DNA from 3 places in the Neobacillus sp. DZ-9 genome. Region 1 is predicted to be linked to each of the others. Evidence: riboswitches for the same ligand, from Rfam matches in the RefSeq annotation. Region 1 holds a riboswitch; each other region holds the start of a gene.
The links. A riboswitch is a leader RNA that binds a small molecule or an ion and turns the genes downstream of it on or off. The one in region 1 is predicted to bind cobalamin.

Region 1 (6,173 bases):
GTTAGCAAATGGCGCTAAATCAGTTGATTCCGGCGCCAAGGCAATCAAGCAAAATCTTGAAACATTGGCAGCTAAATCGGTTGCTTTTTCAGATGGCGTAGTATCTGCTTCAAACGGTTCAGAGCAGGTTAATAGCGGTTTAAAGCAATTTAATACTGTCCTCACTCAATTTAAAGACAAGAACACCCAGCTGTTAGCAGGTGCAAACCAAGCGGAAGCTGGCCAAAAGCAATTGTATGATGGCTTAGCAGCAGCTGCAGGAAGTCTGCCTGAACTTGAGAAAGGATCAAACCAGATTGCGGAAGGTTCTTCTAAGATGTCTGCTTCCTTACAACAATGGGAGGCAGGAGCAGTTAATGCAAAGTCCGGTGCCGATTCAGTAGGCCTTGGTCTGAAGCAAGTGCTTGACCAAGTAACAGCGATGTCAGATAGTTCGATTGATCCAACCGAGAAAGAAAAACTGATTAATAGCTTGACCCAATTATCGGAAGGAAACCAGCAGGTCGTTTCTGGTGTAGGTGACTTGGCAAAGAGCGCCGGGGAAATAAAGCAAGGCTCTGATTCATTAGCAAACGGTGCTAATCAGTTAAATCAAGGACAGCAGAAATTGGCTAATGGTATCAATCAATTATCTGACGTTGCGGAACAGGTATTGAATGGCCAAAAACAGGTAACTCAAGGTCTTGCCCAGTATGGATCAAAACTGGATGAAGCACAAAAAGGGTTTAGTCAAATTGCAAGTGGCTCAAGCAGCCTTACATCCGGGTTAGGGCAATTGGCATCGAGCTCTGTTCTTTTGCAAGATGGAACGAATAAGCTGGCACAGGGAGCGACACAATTAACCACAGGTACCACTTCCCTTTATACGGGTGAAAAAGACTTAAAGAACGGTATGACCAGCCTTGCAAGTGGTTCGACGGATTTAATGGACGGAATGGCTAAACTTACAGATGGCTCGAAGGAATTGAGCACTCAATTAAGTGACGGGGCAAAAGATGCCAGTGATGTAAAAGCCAACAACAGCGTATATGATATGTTTGCAAAGCCAGTCAATGTTAAAGATTACAAAATGAATCAAGTTCCAAACTACGGAAGCGGATTGGCGCCTTATTTCTTGGCACTAAGTCTATTTGTTGGAGCTTTGATGCTTTCCGTTATTTTTCCAATGTATAAACCAGTCACAGAACCTAAGAGTGGAATTAGCTGGTTTCTCGGAAAAGCCGGAGTGATTTTAGCAGTAGGAATTGCTCAGGCATTAATCGCGGATGCGGTGCTGCTCATGTTACTGGGGCTCGAAGTGAAGAGTGTTCCTTACTTTATTATGTTCAGTATCTTTACTAGCTGGACATTCATGGCCATAATTCATTTCCTTGTTGCGGCTCTTGATAATCCTGGACGCTTTATCGCTGTAATTATCTTGATTTTACAATTAACATCCAGTGCAGGAACGTTCCCGATAGAACTTAGTCCAAAATTCCTGCAAACGATCAATCATTACTTGCCGATGAGCTATTCGGTTTCTGGTTTTAGGGCGATTATTTCAACAGGAGACTTCGGTTTTATGTGGGAGAACATTGCGCATATTGCTATATTCCTTGTTTTATCCCTGGCTGCTACATTAACATTTTTTATTGCGAAATTTAAACGGCAGCAAGGGCAGCTGCATTTACAGGAACAATAACTTTAAATTTTTTGAGGCAGGACCATTGGCGGTCCGCCTCATTTTTATGGGTAAAGTATATGTGTAATTGAAATGACAAACCTTAACAAAATATTAGAAGGTTTGATTTTGATATAAAACTGTTGTAAATTTTCAAAAAAAAATAGTATGTTAACTTTCTAGATTATATGGTATAGTTATAAAAAATTTAATAAATACTTTAAATAAGTGCTCACATTTGTGAGGTAAAAGGGAAACTAGTGAAAATCTAGTACAGCCCCCGCTACTGTAAGAGCTGATGAAATTACAATGCCACTGAGAAATCGGGAAGGTGTAAGAGTAAAAAGAAGCTTAAGTCAGGAAACCTGCTTATTTAAACGACACTTGCTTTTCGGAGGGAGAAGTATAGGCGGGACAATTATTCTTATTGTTTTTGTGTTTCAGTATGCTTAATTTATACTGCTATTTCACATCATGCCTGTATTCCTTTTAAAAGGAGTGCAGGCATTTTTTATTTGGAGGTAAGTCTATGAAAAAGGGAAAAATTTTTGTTGTTGGCTTTGGTCCAGGTGATCGTGAGCACATTACAAAACGAGCTGTAGATGCCTTGCAGCAAAGTGATTGTATTATTGGCTATAAAACATACGTGGAGCTAATTGAACCTTTCATAACAGCAAAATCCATCGTCAGTACGGGGATGACAGAAGAAGTGTCACGTGCACAGGATGCAGTAAAGAAAGCTGAAGCTGGCAATATTGTCTCAGTCATTTCCAGCGGAGATTCAGGCGTTTATGGTATGGCTGGATTAGTTTATGAAGTGCTGATTGAAAAGGGCTGGACTGAAAAAGAAGGAATTGCTGTAGAAATTGTTCCAGGTATTTCAGCCATTAATTCTTGTGCGAGTATATTGGGTGCGCCAGTCATGCATGATTCCTGCACGATCAGCCTAAGTGATCATTTGACGCCTTGGACTGTAATAGAAAAGCGCATTGAAGCAGCTGCAATGGCGGACTTCGTTATAGCTTTATATAATCCAAAAAGCGGTAGACGGACACGCCAAATTGTAGAGGCGCAAAATATTCTATTAAAATATCGTTCACCTGAAACACCAGTGGGACTTGTGAAGAGTGCTTATCGTGAAAATCAAAATGTAGTGCTGACAACACTGTCTGAAATGCTAGAACATGATATCGGAATGCTGACAACGGTTATTATCGGGAATTCTTCTACTTTCTTTTATGATAATAAAATCATTACCCCTCGAGGTTATCAGCGTAAATATACGTTAGGTGAAGAAAAACAAAGCTTAAAACCGCATCAGCGTTTGAAAAAGGAAGCCGAACCATGGGCATTAAATCAAGAAACAGGGGAAGCGCAAGCTGGTTATGAGCAAATTGAACGAAAAAAACAAGAAGTTAGCTCATTAGATTTGGCTTTAAAGGCTTTATCTATGGTGACTAAAACTGAAATAGTAAATCCATTGATAGTACAACAAGCAGTCGAAGATATATTTGAATTTGCTGTTTCACCTGGTGTTGCCAATAAATTTATTAAGCCAGACCAAATGCGCGTATTGGCAGAAACTATTGGCGAGACAGGCACCATGGAATATACACCGGATCATCGGTTTTTATTAAAGATTCCAACAGATCAGCCTGAATCGATTATTAAAAAACTTAAACAAAATGATTTAATTGTCATGCCAGTGGGCGATGTTTTAAATGTAAAAGCTTGTGATTTTTGCAACGGTGAAAAAGCAGAATCGATCCCATATGCAGAAGAAATAGCAGCAAAATTGGGGGGCTTAAAGCTTCCAAAAGAATTACATATTGGTTTCAACGGCTGCGGTATGGCTTGTTATCGGGCAGTATTCGATGATATCGGGATCGTTTACCGCAAGAAAAGATTTGATTTATTTATTGGCGCAAAGCCGGTTGGCCGTACAGCTCATGCTGCTCAGCCAGTAGCAGAAGGGATTGAACCAGATGATCTGCTGCCGTTATTAACAAAAATTATAGAAGAGTACAAACAAAATGGCCATCCAAATGAACGCCTTTTTAAATATTTTAAAAGAGTGAAAAAAATACAGTATTTTAACTATCAGGATATGAGCTCCAAAATTGAAGTCGAACCGGCACCATGTGGAGATTAGGAGGAACACATGATTTTATTTTTAGCAGGCACAAGTGATGCGAGAGCATTAGCCATTCAATTGCAAAATCAAGGCTATCCTTTATTAGCAACAGTTGTCACAGAATCTGCAGCCGAAAGCTTAAATGCCCACCATATTCCTTATCAAGTAGGGCGGTTATCAGTTGATGACATGCTGGCGCTTATTCAGAAGCAAAAGATGACCTGTGTCATCGATGCGAGCCATCCATATGCGGAAGAAGCGTCGAAAACCGCAATGGCAGCAGCACAAGCATTTAATATTCCCTATATTCGTTATGAAAGGCCAGAAGAACAGTTTATTTCTCCACTAATTACAGAAGTTGAAAGTTATGAAGAAGCAGCTAAATTAGCTCAATCTCATAAAGGAACGATTATGCTGACAACAGGCAGCAAAACGTTGGAAATATTTACGAAATATTTAATGCGTGATGAAATTCGGCTTATTTGTAGAATGCTTCCAAATATAGGGAACATGGAAAAGTGCCATAGGTTAGGCATTAAACAAAAGGACATAATTGCGATGCAGGGTCCATTTTCGGAATCAGTAAATAAAGCACTATGTGAGCAATATAATGTGACTCTAATGATTACAAAAGAAAGCGGCAAAGTGGGATCTGTAGATGAAAAAATGACAGCTGCTCTGCAATTAGGGATTCCTGTCATTTTAATAAAGCGGCCAGCGATTGAATATGAAAATTTTTGTACTTCTTTCGAAGAAGTAACTCAACTATTGGGAGGTTTTATTCATGGCAAACATGAACTTTAATACAAAATTTATTCCTGTAACGGTCGATCCAGACAAGATTTATGATCATAGTTTCGCCATTATCAAGCAAGAGATGGGCGAACATTCATTTACAGATGAGCAATGGTTAGTTGTTCGGCGGGTGATTCACGCTTCAGCAGATTTTGAGTTAGGCCGCAGCATGATTTTTACGCCTGATGCCATTGAGGCAGGGATTCAATCCATTTTAGCGGGCCGTCATGTAGTGGCGGATGTACAAATGATTGAAAGTGGTTCTGGCCGCAAGCGATTCCAAAAGCATGGCGGTGACTTGCATTGTTATATTGCAGATGAAGATGTCTCAAAGGAAGCAAAGGCTCAAGGAACAACACGGGCTATTATTTCCATGCAAAAAGCAACGCGTTTACAAGAAGGAGGAATTTATGCCATTGGCAATGCGCCAACCGCGTTGCTAGAGTTAATTCGTTTAATTAAAGAAGGTGAGGCAAAACCGGATTTAATTATTGGAATGCCAGTTGGCTTCGTATCAGCAGCAGAGTCAAAAGAGGAGTTAGCATTGCTGGAAGGAATTCCATTTATTACGAACGCAGGGAGAAAGGGTGGCAGTACAGTGACAGTCGCTGCACTTAATGCCATTTCGATTATGGCGGATGAACGAGCAAAAGAAACGAAATAAAAAAGACCCTTCACAAATGCGCCACGGCTATACGACAGGAGCTTGTGCAACAGCGATGACAAAGGCAGCATTGCAAGCTCTTGTCGTAGGAAAGGTACCAGATGAAGTCACGATTTATTTACCGGCTGGCCAGTATGCAACATTTAAAGTATCCGCATTTCAAGTGTCAGAAGACAGGATAATGTGCGAAACGATCAAAGATGCCGGGGACGATCCTGATGCTACGCATCAAGCACGAATTCAGAGTACCGTTCGTTATTCAAAAGAAAAAGGCATTCATTTAGATGGCGGGGTTGGTGTAGGGCGAGTGACAAAAGCGGGACTACCTGTACCAGTCGGTCAAGCAGCGATAAACCCCGTACCACGTAAAATGATATATGGGGTCGTACAAGAAGCAATTGAAAACTTTAAATTGGATTGCGGAATTGAAGTAATCATTTCTGTACCAGATGGTGTAGAAATTGCTGAAAAAACATTGAATGGGCGGTTAGGCATTATCGGCGGAATTTCGATATTAGGGACACGGGGAACAGTGGTTCCATTTTCAAGTTCTGCTTATATGGCAAGTATCGTACAAGCGATAAATGTGGCAAAAGAATCAGGATGTGAGCATTTAGTCATTACAACAGGTGGGCGCAGTGAAAAATATGCGATGCAGCAATATCCTCATTTACCAGAAGAAGCATTTATAGAAATGGGCGATTTTGTTGGTTTTACGTTAAAAAATATTGCACGGAAGAAGATTCCGAGAGTCTCGTTAGTAGGGATGATGGGGAAGTTCTCAAAAGTTGCCCAAGGCGTTATGATGGTTCACTCAAAAAGTGCACCTATTAGCTTTGAGTTTTTAGCAGGTATTGCCAATAAAGCAGGTGTTGATGAGGAGACGCAGCGAGAAATTTTACAGGCGAATACAGCTTCAC
Region 2 (6,173 bases), on a different contig from region 1:
GGTCTGATACAAGTCGTACATTTGTGGGTAGGCAATATCATTCCAATTAAGCAGACCAGATGATTTCCCGTTTACGATGCCCGTTGATTTATTTGGAAACTCTGGATTTAGTAGTTTTATTTTTTTTAATGATGAATTCATATTCATTTTTTATCCTCCAATCAGCTATGACAAGCTTCACATTCCTCAATTTCTGTTTGTGAGGTGCTCCTTACGTAATACGTTGTCTTTAGCCCCTGCTTCCAAGCTTCCATGTGGAGATGCAGCAAATCCTTTGCTTTAATATCATGACGCACATAAAGATTAAAGCTAATCGCTTGGTCAATGTGGCGCTGCCGGGCAGCATTTTGTTTAATACTCCAAACTTGGTCCAATTCATGTCTTGCCCGCCGATAATAGTTATAAGTCCGATGATTTAAGTCAGGTGCCGTTACCTTAAATTTAAAGTTCTTCTTTTCCTCTGCATATTCAGCCGAATAAATCGGATCAATCCCATCCGTAGAGCCTCCTATTTTTGCCGTTGAGGAGTTGGGGGCAACGGCCATTAACCAGCCATTTCGTATTCCGTGTCTGGCAACAGCTTTTTTTAATTCCTGCCATTTATCAGATTGATACTTTTTCCGTTCAAAATACTTGCCTGTCTGCCACTCAGATCCACTGAATTGAGAGTACCTCCCCTTCTCTTTTGCTAATTCCATCGAAGCACGGATCGTCAGGTAAGCAATATTCTCGTATAATTCATCCGCAAATTCTACTGCTTCCTCCGACTCCCAATGAATCCCTTTTAACGCAAGCAAATGGTGCCATCCGAACGTACCCAGTCCTATTGCTCTGAATTTTTTATTCGTTATCTGAGCCTGTCCGACAGATATGGTATTTAAATCAATGACGTTATCTAACATTCTGACTTGAATTCTAATTAATCGCTCCAAACCATTCTTCGGAAAAACCTTTGCAAGATTTATAGAGGATAAATTGCAGACAACGAAATCGCCGGGCTTACGCACAATGACGATGTTTCCTTCTTCATCCTGGTATTCTTTGATAACGGCCGTGGCGGACATATTTTGCGTGATTTCTGTACAAAGATTGCTGCAATAGACAGTGGTACGTCCCTTACCAGTCAAATGCTTATTGGGATTTTGCCTGTTTACCTCGTCACGATAAAACATATATGGGGTGCCCGTTTCTAATTGAGCAACCATGATTCGTGCCATTATATCCATTGCCCTGTACGTTTTTCTCGGAAGAAACGGGTTCCTTACGGCCTCGTTATATTTTTCAGTAAAATATTTACTGTCTGATTCATCATAAAAATCTTCTAGTCCCAGCGGATTCCCAGACTCATCTTTCCATCCCATGATTTGCTTTACTTGATGCGGGCAAAAGGTATGCCATTCCCCAATGCTTCTCCCATTCTCGTCTATCTCCTGTAACTTTTTCATAAAAAGATCTGGTACGGTTACGCCAGTGAAAATATCATGCGCTTTACGGCGTTCATCTCCGTTATTTGTTTTCAAGTCAAGAAAGCCATTCATGATATCTTTATGAAATACATCTAAGTAAACTGCAATGGCACCTTGGCGCTGACCTAATTGATCCACACTGACTGCCGTATTATTCACTAACTTAATCCACGGCACAACTCCTGAAGAGTTTCCTTTAAATTTCTTGATATCAGAACCTAGCGCACGGACCTTTCCGTAGTAGATACCAATTCCTCCGCCATCTTTACTTAAACGGGCAGTATCCCAATTATTTAAATAAATGCTATCTAAAGAATCGTCGATTGTATCGATAAAACAAGAGGAAAGCTGTCCGAAACTTTTTCCGGCATTTGCTAAGGTTGGTGTTGCTACAGTCATATATAAATTGCTTAAGGCCCAGTATGCTTCCTTTACAAAATCTAACCGCTTAGACGCATTTTCATTCTTCATAATAGTCATAGCAATAATCATGAACCTCTCCTGCGGCAGTTCAAATACATTTTGCTGATGATCTTTCGCAAGATAACGATCAGCTAGTAAAAATAATCCTATGTAATTAAATAAATAATCTTTGTCCGGATTAATCTCTTTCGCTAATTCAGCAATTTCCACTTTGTTATAAAAGTTTAGTAAGTCACTAGAATAAATCCCGATATCGGTTAATTGTTGAATTAGGCTGTAAAAATCGCCATACTTTAACGAACGGTCATATCCCCGGTTCATAGCTGCTTTTTCATATAATTCATTTAGGTACAAGCTGGCAGCTACAAAGCTCCAATCCGGCTGGTCCATGGCTATTTGATTAACAGCATAGCTGAGTGCCTGCTTGTTTGCTTCTTTTTCCTCTAGTTCCTTAATTTGATTTTTAAGCACCGTAAAATCCAGTTGATATTTTTTGGAAGCTTGTTGGATCGTTTCTAATACATTATTCACTTTGACAGTCATGTCCTCTTCCCCCTAAAAATAAAAAATCCGCTCGGGGAGAATTCGAGCGGATGAAACGATAACAAATACAAAAGGGCAAAATGGAAAGAAATTAGGACCCTCTGCTGCCACCGTTCCATCTTCTCAATCCCCGAAGAAGCTGAAACATCTTAAGAAAGACAGGTCTCCTGACTTATGCATCTCCCTACTCTGAACCCTTCCCATATAACCGCCTAATTTAATAAGCTTTTTTATACAGTGGTTTGTTCATTTCGTCAGCATTTACAGTTGCGGGGGCAGTTCTGGATTTTCACCAGATTCCCAATTAAGCCGTTTCCGGCATCTCAACTTAAGGCAAACACAATATATAGTTTTATTTTTAAGAACTAAAACAATATGTTGATTTTAAACTAAAATCTATCATAGTATAAACTTAGTAATTTATCAAGTATTTTAATTAGTTTTTTGCTGAGTTTTGAAGTAGGATGGTTTATTCCCTAAAAGATATTGCCCATATTGAAAAAATGGATAGGCTATGAAAGTGAATAAAGCTAATATACCAAACACAATTGCACCACTTCCAACCCCAAAATAATTGAGGAGCCAGCCGCCAAACCATGCCGCAGCGCCTTGACCGATAAATTGCAGACCGACAGCCCCGAAATAAGCTCCCCTTAAATTGGATGGCGCAATATCACTAATCAGCACATCCCCAATAATAAAACAAAGAATTTCCCCTACAGAAAAAAGGATCATGGAAACGATGAACAAAATTAGTGAATCAGATACTCCAAAACCCAATATCCCTATTGAAAACAATAGACACCCTGCTTTTAACGCGGTTAAGGAAGAGTACCTCTTCATCATATTTATAATAGGAAACTGTAGGAGAAGAATGGTCAATGCATTGGTGGTAAACAAAATCGTATAAACACCTGCTTTGTCACTGCCTAAATATTGAGAAAGAGTCGTATCAAGATGGGAATAGCCACCAGTTACAAATATATTCCCTATCAGGAAAAAACGAAAAACACGATCCTTGCTAATAATCTTCAAACTCTCACCAAAGGTATTTTTTTCTTCCTTTTCTCTCGTTAACTTAATCGGATATTTGCGGCTCCAAATGAAAATTAGGAACCCGTATAACAGATATATAGATGCACTTATCATAAAGGGAATCATGGTTTGTGCTCCGCAAATGAACAAGCCTATAATCGGTCCAATGGCTCCGCCTAGATTGATGGCAAAATACCGGATGTTGAAAACTTCTACCCTTGCTTCCTGTGGCGTAACATCTACAAGTATGGCTCGTGCAGTCGGTTCAAAAATACTTCGGCACAAACCGTTTAAGGCATTTAGAATAAGGAAATGCCACACCTCTTCTGCTGCAGCGAACCCTAAAAATACACCTCCCCATGTAAAAATGGAGAAAATCATAATCGGATATCTTCCAATTCGGTCCGACATTGCTCCTCCAATGAAACTCGCAAAGGGACTAACAAAAAAACTTACTGCCAAAATGGCGCCAGTCACAGCAGAGTTAAAGCCTTTTACTTCATGTAAATAAATCCCTAAAAACGGAAGACTCATAAAAAAGCCTGTTCTTGCTAAAAAGGTCCCATAAATGATTCCCAAAGCTACCGGGTGAAATTTAGTTATTATCAATGATTTCATATGTCGTTCACACTTCCTAATTAGTTGATAGCTTAAATTTATCAAAGGATTTAAGAAGCTTCTCTGTCAAAATTGCTTTAATTCTTACAGCAACTTTTGAACATAAAAAAAACCATTGCGTATTTTGCAATGGTTTCCGTTTATGTTTTATTTTTCTTACGAAAATCAGAAATCGTCACGCCATATTTTTTCTTGAATATCCTTTCAAAGGTATGAAGGCTGCCAAATCCTACTTCAAAACCAATCGTGGTAATATCAAGGCTCGTGGCCAGCAATAATTCAACTGCCCGCTTCAGCCTAGTATCCGTCACATATTGAGCCGGCGTACAGTCCATCACCTCTTTAAAAGAACGAATCAAATAATACTTACTGAGACTTGATTCGGCTGCTAAAACCTCCAGTGAGATTTCAGAATGATAATTTTCCTCAATATAATCAACAGCTCTCTTAATTAACGGATGGAACCCAAGGGTCACTTCCCTTTTCCATTGTTCGCTATGGGGGCCTTTTTGGATACCTAAAAAAGTCTCCGCTAATTCCCATTCCAGCTCCTCTGTCCTGACAGGATCTGAATTCCCTAAGAGATTCAATCTGATAAGGTCATTCGCAATTTTAATTAATTTTTCAGAAGAGCCATCACCAAAATGTTTGAAGCCCATTTCGCCAAACTCTTTGTTTAAACGGGAGGACACCACCTGTTCAAGAAAGTGCCTATTAATATTAATTAATAAAATTCGGCTCTCCTCTTCACCAGTGAAGTGGAAATGCTTTTCACCAGGCATGGTAATAATCCGATTGCTTTTATTCAAAGAATTCAATTTTTGCTCAAGTTCTAAAAAAGGTGTCCCTAAAATGGGAATGGTAATTTGATAATCATCCCCATGGTCATGTGCCAAGGGATCAGATTCATGAGGCGATAAATGAGTCATCATAAACTTCGTATTATTCAGTTTCAGTCTTAAATACCTCATTTGCCTTCCGCCATTTCAGCATTTATTTTTTTAACTCTTGCAAAATTGAATAAAGCTCTTCAAGGTGCTTTATTTCATAAGAAGGAACCACTTCATTTCGCTCCTTTTTGTGGCGGTTAATCCACACGGATTTAATTCCGGCTCGATTGGCACCGAGAATGTCTGTCATCAGGTTATCGCCAACCATGATAGCTTCCTCCTTATGTAAGGACATCCGTTCCAATGCATGTTCAAAAATAGCTGGATCCGGCTTGCCTCTGCCAAAATCTCCAGAAATGACAATATGGTCAAAATAAGGGACAAGCTCTGGCGTAATCGCAAGTTTAGTATTTTGCAAATCCGGTGATCCATTGGTTAACAGAAGAAGCTGGTAATTATGTTTTAAATCATCCAATATTTTAAAGGTTTCTTCATACACAAATGGCAGGTTACGACGCTCTTGAGGGAATCGCTCTGCTAACTCATGGCCAAAATCAGGGTCCTCTATCCCCATTGCTTTTAATCCCAATGTCCAGGCATCCTTGCGATAAGCCGGAACCGTTTCTTTCATTTTTTTAAACTCATCCTGTTCATCTAAAAAATTGCCCCATAATCCTTCAAAGGGATTGATTCCAATCATTTGGGTAAAAGGATAGAATTCATAGGACGAGTAAAGACTTCTAGCAGTCTCTCGTACGGCTTCTTCAAATTGAATCGGGTCAAGGCCGTGCTTTTCCTGAGCTACCTTACAGGTGGCAGTAAAAGCTTCCTTTATGCTTTTTTGATCCCATAAAAGGGTATCATCTAAATCAAAAAAAATGGCTTTAATCATATCGTTCCTCACCTATTAAAAAGATTTTTTATTAGTTTACCATTTTTACATAAAATTCGTAATATTTTTATTCATTAACTTATACAAAAAGTCCCATCAACTTAATAAAAGGGACCTTCGTTCCCTAAACTTTTTAACAAAGCGTGAACAAAAAAACGCTCAAAATTAATGATGATTTCAAGCGTTTGATTTACTAATTGTATATTTTTTTCAAATTCGGAAACCGAAAGTGGTTTACTATAATAAAATCCCTGAGCCTCTGTACATTTTTGTTGAAGAAGAAATGATATTTGCTCTTTCGCTGCC
Region 3 (6,173 bases), 350 kb from region 1:
TGCACCGCCAATTAGAGCCCAGAACAACGGTGCTGTTACTCCATCACTCGTATTTTCAGCAACCGTCTCTATTGCTCCCCTGGCAATTTCCCCCTCAGCCAATGAGTCAGTATCCCGGCCTACAATATAGGAAAGTTTTATTCTTGCTTCCATTAAATCTCCTTTTTTTAATGGGAGATAAACATCCAACGAGGCCTTCTTCAAGCTTTTTTGGGCAATCGTTGTTGCGATAATGATACTTTCTATACAAATCCCGGCAATGGGGTGAATCTTGTAACCTATTAACACTATTAACAAACAAACAATAAAGGATATGAATAACACAAAAAGGAGCATGATAACCCCTTTTAATTTTTTGGATCCTCCATTATTCAATCTCCCTTCAATAAACGAAATCATCGAACCAATCCATCGAACGGGGTGTGGCCAACGTGGAGGATCACCTATCAGTAAGTCAATGATATAAGCAATGGTTATCGATATTAAATGATATACAATCATCATGGTTTCCTCTTACAGGACTTTTGAATCGCTTCTACGGTGCACTGATATACCGCTTTACTAATAAGTTTCCCTAGGGGAGTGATGGTTCCAGCAAACTCCAATAACTTTCCATTTTGAGTAGCGGCAATTAGAATACTATCGGTCGATGTCCCTGTAGCAATCGTGCCAGTAACTTGATCGATAACCTCTAAATCATGCAAGGCCTTTGCTTTTGCTTCGGTAGCGGTCATTATTCCTTGAATATAAGCTTCCTCGGTCAGCTCTCCATTTACAAAAATCCATGTATTGATGGTGCCAGGCACCAATTCAACCGTATGCCTATCACTTCTAGATGCATCAACCGCATTGCCAACTCCTGCTGTAACAAGTACAAATATGGAGAATTCATCCAGTTTTAATTGTTGGTATACGGCATCTTCCAATATTACAGCCGTCATCATTCCTACGGTTTCGGATGGCTCAAATCCTTTTGATCGTAAGAAAGCCGCCATTTCCAATCGATGATCATTACAGTTGTAGTTTTTGTCCACATGACGGTTCACAAAAGTCTGGTGCCACCCAGTTCCAGATCCTATAACGCCCGAGGACATTGTTCTTAATGGAATGGGGGATTTAAGCTCGATATAATCATATGTAACATGTACCAAATCTTCATTTATTTCAATGATTTCCTGTTTAGTAACTTCAGGTAATAAAACCATTTGCGGAGCTGCCACTTTTGGATGCGGGTGTTTTTGGATATTTGTATGATATACATCCATAATTCGTTCTTCCCTAAGTACTTCATTTGGAATATGGTCGATATTAATGGTGCCTTTTTCAAGCAACAGTAAGCGATCACAATATAGTCCCGCAAGATTTAAATCATGAAAAATAGAAATGACGGTCAATCTGTTTTGTGCCGTCCATTGTTTTAAATGGTCAAGTAATTCCTTTTGATAAGATAAATCCAGGTGGTTCGTCGGTTCATCTAAAAGAAGGATTTCCGGCTCCTGAGCCAGCGCTTGTGCAAGAAAAACCCTTTGCTTCTCACCGCCCGATAATTCCTGAATATTTTTATGTTGAAACGAGGAGATACCAACCTGCCTCATTACTTTTTGGACTATTTCTTCATCCCGCGTACTCCATGTTTGAAACAATCCCTTTTGATGAGCATATCGGCCAAGAGAAACTGTTTCTTTTACCGAATACGCAAACGATTGCGAGGAGTGCTGTGAAAGGACCGCGATAATTTGGGCCAGCTGCTTTGGCTTGTAATCCTGCAGCAATTTTTCATTTATCAGAATCCGGCCGTTCTGTATCGGTAAAATACCACTTAGCATTTTCAAAAGTGTCGTTTTTCCGCTCCCATTTGGGCCTAGTATCCCAAACAATTCCCCTTGTTTGACTTCAAAAGAAATATCTTTTAAAACGGCTTCGCTAGAGTAACCACCTGTAACCTGTTGAACGCTGAGCATTCTTTTAACCACTTCTTTCCATCCTTTTTCGTTGTAATAGGATTATTGCGAATACGGGTGCACCGATTAAGGCTGTAATGACTCCAATCGGGAGTTCAGTCGGAGAAATAACGATTCTTGAAACAAGGTCAGCTAAAATTAAAAATCCGCTTCCGGTAATAATGGATAAAGGAAGGAGATGTTTATGATCCGGCCCCCATAGCAGCCTCGAAAGATGTGGGATAACTAGCCCAACAAAGCCTATTGTTCCCGATACAGCCACCGCCGCTCCTGTTAAAATAGAACCAGCCGACAAGATAATCAGCTTTCTCTTATACACATTGACACCTAAATGGCGGGCTCTCTCTTCCCCAAAGGACATGGAATTTAACTCTCTTCCATTTAAGATAAGGATTACTGAACCGAGAATGAAAAATGGCAAAATGATTTTTATGTATTCCCAGCCTCTCATCGATACACTTCCAAGAAGCCAGCCTATAATCTGTCTTAGCTCATCTCCGGTAAGCGCAATCATTAGAGAAATTATAGCTCCCAGAAATGAACTGAAAATAATACCTGTTAGAATGATCGTTTCCACTCTCATTGAGCGCTCAATTTTACGAGCAAATGTTATCACCAAGAAAATGGTAATAAAGGAAAAAACGATACTAAGCAATGGGAGTGTGAATGGGCCGATAAATGGAAGTGAAATTTGAAAAAAAAGGGTAAGGACCGCACCCACAGAGGCTCCAGATGATACACCCAATGTATAAGGATCTGCCAGCGGGTTTCTTAACAGACCTTGAAAAGCCGCCCCTGCTATCGCAAGAGCAGCCCCTACAAGACCGGATAATAACACTCGAGGCAGGCGAATGTTGATAACAATGCTTGTATACATTGGATCGATTGCATCAAGTGAAATAAATCCCAAGAATTTCGCGCTGATAATTTTAATAATGGCAGGCACCGGTACAGAAACGGTGCCAATTGATATTCCTAATAACATGGAAAAAATAAGGAAAATGCCAGCTGCCACATAGGCGAATACCTTATTATTTAAAAACTTCTGGATAGATAGCCTTTGCAAGGTCCTCTACTCCTTCAACAATCCTTGGTCCTGGACGTGTAACGCGATCAGAATCAACATCGATTACTTGTTTATTTTTAACTGCATTGACATTTTCCCAGCCTTTTCTGGTTAACACTTGTTCAGCTGGATTTTTCACATAATATCCATATGTAGTTATAATGACATCAGGATTTCGCTTAATCATAGCTTCCTGATCAATTTTAATCCAGCCCTCTTGATCATTAGCGAGATTTTCTGCATTAATAATCGTTAGCATTTCATTCATAAAAGTATTTTTACCAGGTGTATAAATTTCTGGAGCAGGTGATACCTCAACCAATACCTTTTTCTTTTCTTTAATTTCTTTAGCCTTTGCCTTAATTTCTGCTAATTTATCTTTCATTCCTTGAATCATATCATCAGCTTTCTTTTTTTCCCCAGTTGCCTTTCCTATCATGTCAATAGAATCATAAACTTGGTCAAAATTTTGTGCATCGTTCACAACGATTACCGGAATCCCCGCATCCGTTAACTGCTTTAACCCATCAGTTGAATTCTGAGCATTGGATGCATGGGCAAATACTACATCTGGCTTTAAGGAGATGATTTTTTCTAGATTAATCTCTTGTCCGCCAATTTTCTCTTTTTTAGCCGTTTCCTCTGGATAGTTATCAAAATCAGATACACCCACTACGTTCTTCCCAAGGCCTAATGCAAAAACAATCTCGGTATTACTAGGAATTAGAGAAACAATTTTTTCAGGCTTCTTATTGAGGACAACATTATTATTTAATGCATCCTTTATTGTGACGGGAAAAGTAATGTTCTCAGATTTTTTTTCAACATTTGTGTTGCTTCCATCTTTAACCTGTTCTTTCTTTTCCGCACAGCCTGATAAAGCACCTAAAATCAATAACATTACGATTAATAGCGAATATAATTTCTTCATTTTTATTCCCCTTTATACTAATTAAATAGCTTAATTTACAAAAAATAAAGTTTTCTCCGCCAAGCTAAAGTTCTTCCGATACAAAAAAAACATCCCCATGAACGGAAGATGTTGGTTTGAAAAACAGAATAACTGTCATAAGTAGCAGAGACTAGTCGTTCACCCCCTATCCTCGTAGGTATTTCGGCGATTAAAAGATAGGCAGGTTTCCTGGCTCATGATCATTGCTTCCTATGTCTTCCCATCAATTCGACAGTGACTTTAATATAGGTAAACTCCCATTTACAGTGGCGGGACCGCGTTGGCTTTGCACCAACTTCCCTTTTAAGTTATCCTCTTAAAAAGATTTTAACACCTAAATTTCAATATATATTTTTTGTTAATTGAAATTATAAATAAAGTTTTATAAATTGTATATGTTTTTTTGCAATAATATCAATTATTTATCGAGATTTCTGCACAAGTTTGCCATTTCAATTGCACCTGCAGCTGCTTCCCAGCCTTTATTTCCAGCTTTCGTACCGGCACGCTCAATGGCTTGCTCAATCGAATCTGTTGTCAAAACACCAAAAATAACTGGAATCCCGCTGTCTAAGTTTATACGTGATACTCCCTTTGCTGTCTCATTACAAACATAATCAAAATGTGGAGTAGAACCGCGAATAACGGTACCAAGTGTGATGACAGCATCATACTTTTTGCTGTTTGCCATTTTTTGAGCAATTAACGGCAGTTCAAATGCGCCCGGAACCCATGCAACGTCAACATCAGTCTCACTTACTCCATGCCGTTTTAGTGCATCCTGCGCTCCGCTTAATAATTTACTTGTGATAAATTCATTGAAACGTCCTACGACGATTCCAACCTTTAATCCTGAGCCTACTAAATTTCCTTCAAAAATATGTCCCATCTTAATTCCTCCATTTTTTTATTTGGCGATAAACTTAGTTGATGATTTTCGCTACAGGCGCTCGCTTTCCGAGGGCGTGCCGGGGAGCCTCCTCGGCAATTTGCGCGCCTGCGGGGTCTCCCCTGCTCCGTACTCCCGCTGGAGTCGAGCACCTTCCGCTCCAATCATCAATTTCTAAAAAATTTATTTCTTTAGAATTTGTTTGCAGTATCTTTTTCTTTATTCTTTCGGTAATTAATTAAATCTTCAATGGTAATCATTTTTACTTCTAGATTATCAGCAATTTTTCGAAGTTCTGGGACACGGGCCATTGTTCCGTCTTCATTCATAATTTCGCAAATGACTCCCGCTGGCGCTGAGCCGCAGAGTTTAGCTAGGTCTATGGCCGCTTCGGTATGTCCTGTTCGCTTAAGAACCCCCCCGCTTCTTGCGACAAGTGGAAAAATGTGCCCCGGTCTTTTAAAATCTTCTGGCTTTGATTCCGGATCAATCATGCTTAGGACCGTTGCTGAGCGTTCAAATGCTGAAATTCCTGTAGTTGAAAATTTATGGTCAATGCTTACGGTAAAGGCGGTTCCATGCGGGTCAGTGTTTTTTGAAACCATCGGATCAAGTTCCAGCTTTTGTGCCAGTTCTTCATCAATTGGAACACATATTAGGCCTTTTCCATGGGTAGCCATAAGATTGATAACATCTGGTGTCGCTTTTTCAGCGAGCGACAAAAAATCACCTTCATTCTCCCGACCCTCGTCATCACAAACAATGATCACTTTTCCCTCTTTTAAATCAGAAATTGCTGCTTCAATGGTATCAAACACGGATAATCACTCCTTTTAATAAAAGCCGTTTTCTTCTAAAAATTTAGCGGAAATTCCTCCACTACTTTTGTGCTGATTATTTTTTCCAGGATTATTCATAAAATGTCCCACGTATTTGCCAATCATATCGCATTCCAAATTAACGATATCACCAGAGTCTTTTTGCCCTAATATACTTTCACCAAGGGTATGCGGGATTAAAGATAAGGTAAAGCTATTTTCGGAAACTGCAAAAACGGTAAGGCTAGTCCCATCAACTGCTATAGATCCTCTTACAATGATATATCTTAATAATTCGGGGTCTGCCTCAATTTCATAATATACGGCATTTTCTAATGCTTTTTTGCTTTTAATGATTCCTGTACCATCAATATGCCCTGAAACGAAGTGACCACCAAACCTTCCTCCAGCAGCCATTGCTCTTTCAAGGTTGACCTTAGAACCACGTTTAACCATATTTAAACTCGAAGCCCTAACGGTTTCCGGC

Region 2: linked by a shared signal. The riboswitch ahead of AC59HZ_RS15200 (ribonucleoside-diphosphate reductase subunit alpha) and the one ahead of cobJ (precorrin-3B C(17)-methyltransferase) in region 1 are both predicted to bind cobalamin.
Region 3: linked by a shared signal. The riboswitch ahead of AC59HZ_RS09950 (ABC transporter substrate-binding protein) and the one ahead of cobJ (precorrin-3B C(17)-methyltransferase) in region 1 are both predicted to bind cobalamin.

Annotation. Positions count from the first base shown of each region.
Region 1 covers NZ_JCAIOL010000003.1:655,842-662,014, reverse strand. Annotated here, with positions in the region: gene AC59HZ_RS11570 (YhgE/Pip family protein) at 1-1,681, shown strand, start outside; cobalamin riboswitch at 1,870-2,047, shown strand; gene cobJ (precorrin-3B C(17)-methyltransferase) at 2,190-3,812, shown strand; gene cobK (precorrin-6A reductase) at 3,822-4,598, shown strand; gene AC59HZ_RS11555 (precorrin-8X methylmutase) at 4,579-5,253, shown strand; gene AC59HZ_RS11550 (cobalt-precorrin-5B (C(1))-methyltransferase) at 5,228-6,173, shown strand, end outside.
Region 2 covers NZ_JCAIOL010000005.1:53,864-60,036, reverse strand. Annotated here, with positions in the region: gene AC59HZ_RS15205 (ribonucleotide-diphosphate reductase subunit beta) at 1-147, opposite strand, end outside; gene AC59HZ_RS15200 (ribonucleoside-diphosphate reductase subunit alpha) at 162-2,432, opposite strand; cobalamin riboswitch at 2,574-2,773, opposite strand; gene AC59HZ_RS15195 (MDR family MFS transporter) at 2,865-4,085, opposite strand; gene AC59HZ_RS15190 (AraC family transcriptional regulator) at 4,226-5,056, opposite strand; gene AC59HZ_RS15185 (HAD family hydrolase) at 5,079-5,867, opposite strand; gene AC59HZ_RS15180 (hypothetical protein) at 5,969-6,173, opposite strand, start outside.
Region 3 covers NZ_JCAIOL010000003.1:306,209-312,381, forward strand. Annotated here, with positions in the region: gene cbiB (adenosylcobinamide-phosphate synthase CbiB) at 1-501, opposite strand, end outside; gene AC59HZ_RS09940 (adenosylcobinamide amidohydrolase) at 501-1,961, opposite strand; gene AC59HZ_RS09945 (FecCD family ABC transporter permease) at 1,966-3,027, opposite strand; gene AC59HZ_RS09950 (ABC transporter substrate-binding protein) at 2,993-3,958, opposite strand; cobalamin riboswitch at 4,142-4,332, opposite strand; gene ribH (6,7-dimethyl-8-ribityllumazine synthase) at 4,398-4,868, opposite strand; partial or broken gene ribB (3,4-dihydroxy-2-butanone-4-phosphate synthase) at 5,081-5,686, opposite strand; gene ribE (riboflavin synthase) at 5,702-6,173, opposite strand, start outside.